One region of the Bacillus sp. SH7-1 genome, then DNA from elsewhere that is predicted to be linked to it. Evidence: a T-box and tRNA genes for the amino acid it is inferred to sense, from the RefSeq annotation. Region 1 holds a T-box; the other holds one or more tRNA genes.
What was found. The T-box of region 1 lies ahead of argS (arginine--tRNA ligase). A T-box ahead of a tRNA ligase gene usually reads a tRNA of that ligase, here a tRNA-Arg.

Region 2: it encodes a tRNA-Arg, which carries the amino acid that the T-box ahead of argS (arginine--tRNA ligase) is inferred to sense. The anticodon was not compared.

Annotation. Positions count from the first base shown of each region.
Region 1 is NZ_QNUD01000015.1:142,746-148,802, reverse strand. Features, by position in the region: gene DN390_RS14550 (thiol-disulfide oxidoreductase DCC family protein) at 1-169, shown strand, start outside; gene DN390_RS14545 (BrxA/BrxB family bacilliredoxin) at 253-687, shown strand; gene DN390_RS14540 (class I SAM-dependent methyltransferase) at 737-1,513, shown strand; T-box leader at 1,554-1,768, shown strand; gene argS (arginine--tRNA ligase) at 1,814-3,502, shown strand; gene DN390_RS14530 (class I SAM-dependent methyltransferase) at 3,678-4,556, shown strand; gene DN390_RS14525 (bacteriocin-processing peptidase family protein) at 4,875-6,057, shown strand, end outside.
Region 2 is NZ_QNUD01000003.1:123,650-129,706, forward strand. Features, by position in the region: gene DN390_RS01525 (Rap family tetratricopeptide repeat protein) at 66-1,160, shown strand; gene DN390_RS01530 (DUF2790 domain-containing protein) at 1,160-1,414, shown strand; gene DN390_RS30975 (hypothetical protein) at 1,497-1,619, opposite strand; tRNA gene DN390_RS01535 (tRNA-Arg) at 1,844-1,919, opposite strand; gene DN390_RS01540 (DUF1657 domain-containing protein) at 2,125-2,331, shown strand; gene DN390_RS01545 (YhcN/YlaJ family sporulation lipoprotein) at 2,425-2,910, shown strand; gene spoVAC (stage V sporulation protein AC) at 2,941-3,417, shown strand; gene spoVAD (stage V sporulation protein AD) at 3,418-4,434, shown strand; gene spoVAE (stage V sporulation protein AE) at 4,431-4,781, shown strand; gene DN390_RS01565 (DUF1657 domain-containing protein) at 4,793-4,999, shown strand; gene DN390_RS01570 (DUF421 domain-containing protein) at 5,020-5,889, shown strand.

The DNA of each region.
Region 1 (6,057 bases):
TGTATTAGCAAAGGCCGTTCCATCTTATTGGTTTGCCGTGCCTTTTATAAAGTTATCTATCGTACTTGGATTTGGAAGTAAAGTATACGATTATATCGCTAACAATAGAAAACTTGTTCCAGTGGGACATTGTCGTGATGGGATTTGTGAAATCTCTACAAAAAAATGAAATCATCGTTATCTTTCTTTTGCACCTATTAATAGAGCGTGATATGATGAATTTGGAATGAAAGTTGAAGGAGAGATTACAAGATGTCAAATGCTTATGAAGAATACATGCGCCAAATGGTAATCCCAATGCGCCAAGAGTTAGTGCGTTCTGGGTTTGAAGAGTTAACTACAGAAGAAGCTGTAACAGAATTTATGGAAAATACATCAGGTACAACTTTAGTAGTTGTAAACTCTGTTTGTGGTTGTGCAGCTGGTTTAGCACGTCCATCAGCAGGTCAAGCAGTTGTTCGTGCTGAAAAACAACCTGATCATCTTGTAACTGTATTCGCAGGTCAAGATAAAGATGCTACTGCAAAAATGCGTGAATACTTCGGAGAAATTCCTCCATCTTCACCATCTATGGCATTATTAAAAGGAAAAGAAGTTGTTCACTTCATTCACCGTCATGAAATTGAAGGTGCAACTATGGACGAAATTATTACGAACTTAGAGCAAGCTTTCGAAAAGAATTGCTAAAGAAGGGGGAGAGTAAATCTCCCTCTTTTCTTTATATAGAGGTGAAACAATGATAGTAACAACAGCAGGAAGAACGAACAAAGAAATGACATCTTATGCAAATAAGGTAGCAGCAGAATTAAATAGTAATTTCGTTAAACGTAATGACATACCAGTACATAAGCTGCATGAGCAGTATGAACAAGATGTACTTGTCGTAGGGAAGAACCGCTTAGCTATTTATCCAAAAGGTACGGAAGAAGCGTTTTTCTTTCATCCGAACTCAGCGATGTTTCGTGTGAAAAGGTTAATGCGCGGAGAACACGACCCATTTGTACAAGCTGCTAAATTAGAGAGCGGAATGACAGTGTTAGATTGTACGCTCGGTATGGCATCAGATAGTATTGTAGCTAGTTATATTGTTGGTAAAAATGGAAAAGTAACAGGACTTGAAGGCAATGAGTATATGGCTTATATTATGGAAAATGGTTTGAAAACATGGTCTTCATCCGTTTCTGAAATTGATGAAGCAATGCAACGAATTGATGTAAAGCAAACTGAGCATTACGCATTTTTAAAACAATGTGAAGATAATAGTTATGACATCGTTTATCTCGATCCGATGTTTGAAGAAACTGTCATAGAATCTGACGGAATTAAAGGATTAAAACACTTCGCTTTGTATCATGATATTACTGATGAAACAATTGCGGAAGCGAAGCGTGTGGCGAGAAAGCGTGTTGTTCTGAAAGACCATTTCCATAGTTCTAGATTTGAAAAACATAATTTTCACGTATACAAAAGAAAAAGTGCTAAGTTTCACTTTGGTGTAATTGAACCTTGCTAATTGTTTGAAAAGATGTATAATAAGCAATAATTAATTAAATATACTGTCTGTGATGAAGAGAGTAGTCTTTTTTAGAAGGAAAGCGAGCTAGGGATGGTGTAAGCCTAGTACGGAAGAAAAAGATGAAGCGCACTTCGGAGATGCTTCTTGAACGAATAGTAGAGTAAGCCGAGGCCCCCTGTCCTCGTTATAAACGGGAAAGTGGTTCGTAATGAACAACAAGGGTGGTACCACGGGTTAAAACTCGTCTCTTTTTAGAGACGAGTTTTTTGTGTTTAAAAAATAAGGAGGTTATATAGTATGGATTATAAAACGCAGTTTGCGGAAAGTTTATCCGATATTTTTAAGAATGAATTAACGCAAAATCAAATTTTAGATTTAATTGAAACACCGAAACAAGATGAATTCGGAGATGCAGCGTTCCCATGCTTTTCATTAGCGAAGCAATATAAAAAAGCACCAGCTATTATTGCAAAGGAAGTTGCGGAGAAATTAAGCGATCCATTTTTTACGAAAGTAGAAGCCGTTGGTCCTTATGTAAATGTATTTTTTAATCGTGAAACTGTAAGTGATACAGTATTAAAAACGATTTTAGCGGAGAAAGAAGAGTACGGTCACAATCATTTTGGATGTGAAAAAACGGTCGTTATCGATTATTCCTCTCCTAATATCGCAAAGCCTTTTTCAATGGGGCATTTACGTTCTACAATGATTGGAAATTCATTGAAACATATCGCTGAAAAATGTGGGTATGAAGTTGTAGGAATTAATTATATTGGGGACTGGGGAACACAGTTTGGAAAGTTAATTACTGCTTATAAAAAATGGGGAAATGAAGCAGTAGTGAAAGAGGATCCAATACGTGAATTATTTAAGTTATATGTTCAATTTCATGAAGAGGTAAAAGACGACGAAGAACTAGAAGAAGAGGGACGCGCTTGGTTTAAGAAATTAGAAGAAGGTGATGAAGAAGCAGTTGAGCTTTGGAATTGGTTCCGTCACGAATCCTTAAAAGAATTTTCTCGTATTTATGAACTTCTCGGTGTTGAATTTACTAATTTTCAAGGAGAAGCTTTTTATAATAATTTAATGGAAGACTTTATTGGGATTTTAGAAGAACATGATTTGATTGAAGAGTCAGAAGGCGCATTAGTCGTTAATTTAGAAGAAGAGGGAATGCCGCCTTGCTTAATTAGAAAATCAGATGGTGCGACGATTTATGCAACGCGTGACTTAACAGCAGCTCTATATCGTCAAAACACATTTAGTTTTGATAAAGCGTTATACGTAGTTGGCCCAGAACAAAGTTTACACTTCAATCAATTCTTCACTGTATTAAAAAAGCTCGGCTACACTTGGGTTGATGGCATGGAACATGTACCGTTTGGGTTCATTTTAAAAGACGGTAAGAAAATGTCCACACGTAAAGGAAGAGTTATTTTACTCGAAGAAGTACTTGAGGAAGCAATCGAACTTGCAAAACAAAATATTGAAGAGAAAAATCCAAACTTAAAACAAAAAGAAGAAGTAGCAAAGCAAGTCGGTGTAGGGGCAGTTATCTTCCACGATTTAAAAAACGAGCGTATGCATAATATTGAATTTTTTTTAGAAAACATGCTGAAATTTGAAGGGGAAACAGGACCGTACGTACAGTACACACATGCACGTGCTTGCTCTATTTTAAGAAAAGAAAGCGTAGAATTTGAAACGTGTACGTTTGCATTAAAAGATGATCATAGCTGGAGCGTTGTAAAATTACTTAATAAATTCCCACAAGTAATTGAAATAGCCTTCAACAAAAATGAGCCATCGGTTATTTCGAAATACGTATTAGATGTGGCACAATCGTTTAATAAATATTATGGAAATGTGCATATATTAGATGAAAACGCCGAAAAAGACAGTAGACTGGCATTAGTGTATGCTGTGACGGTTGTATTAAAAGAGGGGTTACGTTTACTTGGGGTGGAGGCACCTGAGGAGATGTAAAACAAATAGGTATACGTATCATATTAGATATGTATGCCTATTTGTTTTTATAGAAAATATGTAAGTAACAGTTATATTTTATTAAATCTAAACTTTTTTGGAATTGTTTCAGGTGTAGGAATGTCCGTATTAAATGGAGAATTGTAATGTCATATAAATAAAGGAGGCGTTAATCTTGGAAACATACGACTGGAACAGTAAACTAACTTATTTAAAAAATACAAGAGATTTATATTACAACGACGATTATGTAAGCTTTTTAGTAAATACAGTTTGGAAGATTAATAAGCCCGTACATATCGTTGATTTCGGTTGTGGATATGGTTATTTAGGCTTAGTATTAATGCCATTACTTCCAAAAGGTTCAAAGTATACAGGCATTGATAGCGGGGGAACATTACTTGCTGAAGCGAGAGAATTGTTTCGTTTACTTCCGTATGAGTCAGAATTTCTTGAAGGGAATGCTACAGAGATTGAATTGAAAGATACATACGATATAGCAATCTGTCATGCCTTCTTATTACATATGAGTTCACCAAAAACGATGCTACAAAAAATGATGCATTCAGTTAAAAAGGGCGGAAAAATAATCTGTTTTGAACCACATTGGATATCAAATATGTCTTCATACGTGTTAGATGGGGAGGAGCAATCGGAAATGATCAGGCTAGGTGTTTTGCAGAAGTTATTTGAAAGTGACACCCAGAGAAGCGGGAAAGATGGGAATATTGGTATGAAAATACCGATATTTTTAAATGAACTAGGCGTAAAAAATATTGAATGTAGAGTAAGTGATAAAGTGAATTTTTTAGATTCTAATATGCATTATAATGATAAACAAAGGTTGTATCACTCATTAAAAGAAGAGGGGATTGCAGGGAATCCAGGTGATAAGCAGCAATTTATAGAACGTTTAATGACTAGAGGATTAACATATAATGATGCGCTAGCTCAATATGAAGCTGAACTCCGATTTTTTAAAGCATTTCAAATGCATTCTTCTTTAGTATATGCTCCGAATATGAAAATTACATTTGGTGAAATAGAATGTTGAAAGATAGCAATTTATTGAGGATTGTCATTTTTTGTTGGTAAGTCGATATCCACCGTATAATCGCTGATATATTTGAATTATCGCCGATATAATTTCATGTACGGATTTCAGTTTCCAAAAGATAAGATCCTCATGTTACGTTATTCCATTTAATTAAACAAAATATGGAGAAAAACAATCATTTTTACTATATTTTGTTATAAATTCGAATAATATTAAATAATACTATCCATTATAGGAGATTTTAGTTGAATACCTACTATATGATGTGTAAAATCTAAGCAAGTAGCAGTTTAAATATAAATTCGAGGTGAATACATGCTAGATTTTAAGCAGTTAGATGCTTGTTTGAAAGACAAGAGATTTATAGATGGATTAGAGGAAATAAATAATGAAATTTCATATATAAAAGAAAAGAATACTTTATTTTATTTGAAGAATTGGCTTGCTAATATTCCTTCACATAAAGAGTTTGATATATTAATACGTCTTACTGATGAAGGGCTTATGCACCAATACAGTTCATTCCTCATTCGCTACGCTTATAAAAAATTCCCAAATATGAGAACGCTCTCTTTATATTGTGATGAGTTAATTGATGAGCGGAAAATTCTTGAAGCAGAACAGTTGTTAAAAGACTCTTTAGAAGAGAGCAATAAAGAAGAAATAGATGTCGATTTTTTAGCAAAAACATATTTTACTTTAGTAAGATGCCTGTTAGAAATGAAACGAAATGAAGAAGCGCTAATCTATATGCAAAAAGCAGAGGAGTACAGTACACGTGCTGTATTTGATAAATGGGGCTACGTCTATATGCATACAGGTGAATGGGAGAAAGCGGAAGAACAATTTATAGCCGGCATGCAACATAAAGATTGTGAAGAACTATCCACATATTTATTATCACAGTTATATGCGAATAAAGGTGAACAGAAACGTGCATTACAGCTAATTGATGATGCAATTGTAAAGTTCCCGCAAGTACCATATTTTCATTTTGAAAAGATAAAATATTTATTAGATTTAGGGAAGTACGAAGATATGTTATCGGTAATAGATAATATAAATAACCAGGTTCCTTATCATGCTTATAAAGCTTATTTTGTACATTTACGTGCAGAAGCGTTTTACAAAATGAATAAACTTGTAGATTTACAACAGTTATTAAATGAAGAAAAAAGTTTAAAAGAGTCTTTATATCATAATTTAGAAAAAAATCCAGATGGAAAAAAGGTTCACTTACCTATAGTTCCAATTGTACAAAAGGATAATTATTGTGTGCCGACAAGTTTAGAAATGATGTTGCAGTTATGGGGAGAAAAACGGACGCAAGATGAAATAGCAGAGTTTATTTTTGATATGACAGGATCGAAGTTTTCAGATACTGTTTCTTATTTAGAAGAATTAGGTTATGAATATCGTTATTTTAAAGGTAATGAAGAGAATTATAAGAGACTGATTGATGAAGGAATTCCTGTTTTATTAAGTATAGATATTGAGC
Region 2 (6,057 bases), on a different contig from region 1:
ATTCCCATCATATTCCATTCTTGTTATCATTTAATGTAAGACTATTCAGAAAAGGAAGGGATTATATGCGTGTTCCAGTAAAGGAGAATGAAAAGGTTACAAAGTTACTTAATGACTGGTATCAAGCTATACTACAACATAAAAATGTACAAGCGACAAACTTAAAACAAGAAATTGAAGATAAGCTTTCCAGCATAAAAGAAGATAAAAATTTATTATTATACTATTCATTATTAGACTTTAGATATAAAGTACTAACCGATGGACTTAACATTACAAAAGATAGCTTTAATGAAATTAACTCCTTTGATATACCTGATAGTAGTTTTTTATCCTATTATTATCACTTCTTCAAAGCTATTCACAGCACAATTCTTGCAGACTATAATGAAGCAAATGAATACTTTGGAAAAGCAGAGAAACTTTTAATGTATGTGCCTGCCGAAGTAGAAAAAGCAGAATTTAATTATAGGTTGGCATCTTTCTATTACCAAACTTATAAACCACTACCATCTATTTCATATGCTAACAAAGCAAAAGACTTTTTCAGCAAAACTAACTGTTATAACATTAACATTGCTTTATGTGAAAACGTCCTAGGCTTAACATGTATACAGATAAGACAATTTGAACAAGCAGAAGAACATTTACATAAGGCGATTGACATTATTAAAGAAATTAATAGCACCGAACTTCTGTTACGTATTAGAAATAATTTAGGCTGGTTATATGCAAGTCAAAGTCTTTCTGAATTAGCTATCCGTCACTTATCAGAAGTTACAGAACATCTCCCAAACCATTATAAAGCTATATTCTTACAGGCTAGGGAATATTATAAATTGGGTGAACACAATAAGGTTGATACACTCATTGAAAAAGGGCTTGCAGCTTGTACTAAGATAGAAAATAAGGAATACGTACATCGCTTTAATATCTTAAAGGAAATGAATAATGGTTCCGATTCTCTAACGTTGGAAAGTGTTGTTTTAGAAGGAATTTCCTACTTCGAAGAAGAAAATTTAACACGTTGCGTACAAGAATACACGGAAATATTAGCAACTATGTTTTATAAGGAAGCAAACGAAAAGAAGGCAAGTAGGTATTTTTACATGAGTAATGAAGCAAGAAAAAAATATGAAGAAAAAGGGGCGTTAGTATAATGAAAAAGCTTAAAACAGTACTACTATTATCGGTTACGGCATTTAGTTTCTTAGCAATGGCTGAGGGTGACACACCTGCACCACAAAGACCTGACTTAGCGTATAGTCACGGTCATATTGGTGGTTCTCCTGAATATACACATGGAGAAGGTTGGTCCCCATCTTACACACACGGGGAACCTTGGGGTATAACTGATGGTAATACTGGTTCGCCAACTTATAATAAAGGTGACACACCTGCACCAAAAGCTTAACTGTTTCATAAAGAAAGTCATACTACTTGTATGGCTTTTTTGTTTTTTCATAATTCTATACTTCGCTTATTTACTTCTTCATTTAAATTAAAATACCCATAACACGTTCTAACGGCTTATTCACAGTGATAGACGGCTTATATAGAACAATATCTGTATCCACATCACGTCTCTTTCCAACAGCATGCCTTTTGATTCTTTTCATAACAAAACCCCTGTACACGATTATTTCTAATCACATACAAGGGGTTTCCCTAGATTTACTATTAATTTTCAACACGTTCTTCACGCTGTTGAGTGCCGCTTACTTAATACCGTAATTCTTTCCGTTTTGGAATAGAACGTGTCATAGCAACGCTAAATGTATGACGGTTATCCAAATTATTTCTTAAAAGAATGTAGATATAGCAAGACTTTAACGATAAGTAACGCGCCCAGAGGGATTCGAACCCCCGGCAGACGTGGTACCGGAAACCACCGCTCTATCCGACTGAGCTATGGGCGCATGATTATAAAATACACTTCATTTTCTTCTCATAATAATAGCAATAAAATCCATCTAAATCAATAAAAATATCCCCATAATCCTTTATGCACATTAGTTATGATTACATCAACAAAGCACCATCCCCTAAATTTTCCAATCATAAATTCACCCCAACTCACAAATTATAATCTTTGAATTGATATTCCAAAGGGGGCTTCATTCAATGACTGTAATTACGAAATTAAAGCAAACTGTTTCTGGATTAAAAAGTGCACAAGCTAGCTTAGAGGGATTCGCTCTTGATACGGATAACCAACAAGCTAAGCAACTTTTCCAAACAGCTGCGCAGCAAACACAAACGATTATCGATTCTTTAAACCCACGCGTTGAAGAAGTCCAACAAGAAGAACCACAATACTCACAGCAATAACGAATCAGTCTTGCTGTGAAATAGAAAAAGGATGATATGCAGTCATCCTTTTTCTATCACATTACATATTGCAATAGAAATGGAATGATAATTATGCGAAAACTCGGCCTCATAACCGCATTATTTGCACTTCTATTTAGCTCTTTTACCGGATGTGATAATAGTCCTTTAGATAAAAAAGTGAAAGAAGAAGCAAAACGAACAGAGAAAGAAAAAGGTCCAAAGTTAACAAAGACGAGTACGGAATCCTTTAATCAATCTATATCACAAGGAGCGAAGAAAAGAGCTCTCGCTATGGATGAAATTATAAAAAGCACAGCAGTGAATTCAAACTTAGATCTCTACATAGCAGTTACACCTGAGCATCACGAAAGGTTTGGATTAAAACCGCTGCGTAAAAAGCTTCAAAAGCAACTAAGTGATGAGTACCCTACTTTCGATGTTCGTGTCAGTACAGATAAAAAAATCTTTATGTTACTCGAAAAACTCGAAAGAAAAATTAAGGAAAAAAAAGTATCTAAAGATGAAATTAATAAACAGCTAAAATTCATTGGTAAAAAAATGGAGTCTAACACTTAACGCTTTTTTTAAAGAAAAGGAAGGATTGCAATGTCTAGTAAAGATAAAAACTTAACCCCTGTGCAACAGGAGTATAAAAAATTCGAGCAAGAACGAGAACCGAAGCGCCCTGTTTTAAAAAATTGTATAAAAGCCTTTTTCGTCGGTGGTTTTATTTGCTTCATCGGACAACTCATTTCTACGTTTTATATCACATATTTCGATTTCACCGAGCGTTCAGCAGGAAATCCAACAGTCGCAACTCTTATTTTCATCTCCATGTTACTAACTGGATTTGGTATATACGATCGTTTTGGACAGTTTGCTGGAGCAGGCACTGCTGTACCTGTCACTGGATTTGGCAACTCTGTTATTGCCGCATGTATCGAACACCGAACGGAAGGTTTTGTCCTTGGTGTTGGCGGTAATATGTTTAAATTAGCCGGCTCCGTTATTTTGTTTGGTGTATTTTCCGCTTTCGTCATCGCACTTATTAAAACGATTCTTGTTCAATGGGGAGGGCTATAAATGTTACAAGGTCACCGGACTTGGGTATTTGAAAACAAACCAGTTATTATTTCGACAGGAGTCGTTGGCGGGCCGTTTGAAGCAAAGGGGAACATCCCAGAAGACTTTGATATCCTTCATGAAGATTTATGGCTCGGACAAGATTCCTATGAAAAAGCACATAAAATTTTATTCGAAGAAGCTTGTAGCCGCGCTACTGAAAAGGCAGAACTTCGTAAAGACGATATTCAATTCGTACTCGCAGGAGATTTAATTAATCAAATTACTCCTACAAGCTTCGCTTGCCGCACACTTGGCACTCCTTATCTCGGATTATTCGGCGCTTGTTCTACTTCTATGGAAGGTTTAGCACTTGGAGCAAGTATCGTAAATGCAAAAGGCGCCAAATATTTATTAACAGGTGCATCAAGCCATAATACAGCTGTAGAAAAACAATTCCGCTATCCTACCGAATATGGCGGACAAAAGCCACCTACTGCACAGTGGACAGTAACCGGTGCTGGCGCGGCTATTTTAAGCGATACTGGACATGGTCCTAAGGTAACATCTGCCACAATTGGACGAGTGATTGATATGGGGTTAACAGATCCTTTTAATATGGGAGGCGCAATGGCTCCAGCTGCTGTCGATACAATTGAGGCCCATTTGCGCGAACGCCAAATTGATGCCTCTTACTACGATTTAATCGTAACAGGCGACCTCGGACATGTCGGCCGTGAAATTGCTTATGATTTATTACATAAACATGGAACGAAAGTAACGAACGAACAATTCCAAGATTGCGGAACCATCATTTATAGAGAAGGACAGCCTGTCATAGCTGGCGCAAGTGGACCTGGTTGTTCTGCAACTGTCGTATACGGTCACTTATTAAATCGAATGAAAAGAGGAGAATTCAAAAAAATACTTGTCGTTGCGACAGGCGCTTTACTATCTCCACTTACATTCCAACAAGAAGAAACGATTCCGTGTATCGCCCACGCCGTTTCGATTGAATTTGGAGGTGCAACGCAATGATTTTTTTCTGGGCTTTCGTCATTGGCGGACTTATATGTGTAATCGGCCAACTTATGTTTGATGTCGGCAAGCTAACACCAGCTCATACAATGGCAACACTCGTTGTTGCTGGAGCTATATTAGATGGATTCAATTTATATGAACCATTAATTGACTTCGCTGGAGCTGGGGCAACCGTACCTATTACAAGCTTCGGTAACGCCCTCGTTCATGGTGCAATGGAAGAAGCTGCAAAACATGGCATCGTTGGTGTTATTACGGGAATGTTTAAAGTAACAAGCGCTGGTGTATCAGCAGCTATTATTTTCGGCTTCATTGGAGCATTGCTATTCAAACCGAAAGGATAAGGAGTGTTTGTATGACCGTTATCGCTAGCGTAAAAACTTGCCTTGCTAGTGTCAGGGGTGCTCAAGCAAGTTTAAGCTCCCTTTCATTAAATTCACAAGATGAAGAATCAAAATGCGTATTTCATGAATGTATGTTAGAAATGGACAGCGTCATCGCTGATTTAAAGGATAGAATTTCAGTATTAGAACGTGAAGAACCTCAATATAAAGGGTTTTAAGTAGACTGGAGGAAACGACTATGTCTCACCTGCCGGAATGGACACTTGTCATTCTTCGCTCTGTATTCATATTAATTATTTTATTCGCTATTACGAAATGGTTAGGGAAAAGACAAATCTCTCAGCTGTCCTTTTTTGAATACATAGCCGGAATGACAATTGGTGACATCGCTGCCCAAGTATCTACAGGGCTCGATTCAAAATTTTTTCACGGCGTCTTTGCGATACTCATTTTCGCTGTGGTACCTTTTTTAACAGGAATCCTCTCTTTAAAGAACAAAACAGCTCGGGACTTCTTTGAAGGGAAATCTACCGTATTAATAAAAGACGGAAAGATACTCGAAGATAACTTAAAGAAAGAAAAATATACGAGTGACGAATTACTGGAACTTCTCCGTGGAAAAAGTGCGTTCAGCGTAGCTGAAGTCGAATTTGCTGTCTTAGAACCGAGCGGAGAATTAAATGTATTATTAAAGAAAGATTCTCAGCCACTTACAGCAAAAGACATCGGTTTAAAAGTACCAAACGAAAAAGAACCGCAAACTGTTATTATGGATGGAAATGTACTAGATGAACCTCTTTCAGCAAGCGGGCATAACCGCGCTTGGTTACATTCCGAACTAGAAAAGCTCGGTGTTGTTATTGAAAATGTCTTTCTCGGTCAAGTTGACTCGTATGGACAACTTACTATCGACATTTACAATGACAAACTCCAAATGCCTTCTCCTCAAAACAAGCCTTTATTATTGGCATCTTTAAAAAAATGTCATGCTGATCTCGAACTATTTTCTTTAGAAACAAAGTCAAAATCAGCAAGCGAAATGTATAGTAAAAACGCGAAACAAATCGAAAAGATTTTAAATAAAGTAACCTATCTTTTAAAAGAATAACTTCCGGAAGAACGCTCCTGTCAAAAGGCGTTCTTTTCTTTTTTCTACAGCTTTCATAACGTTTAAATTTATGTAATTCGGTTATGATGTTGAAGATACATAAGCAGGGAATTTCAAAAACATATCGAATAATTCATGGTACAACTACATATTTTTTTGATTTAAAGT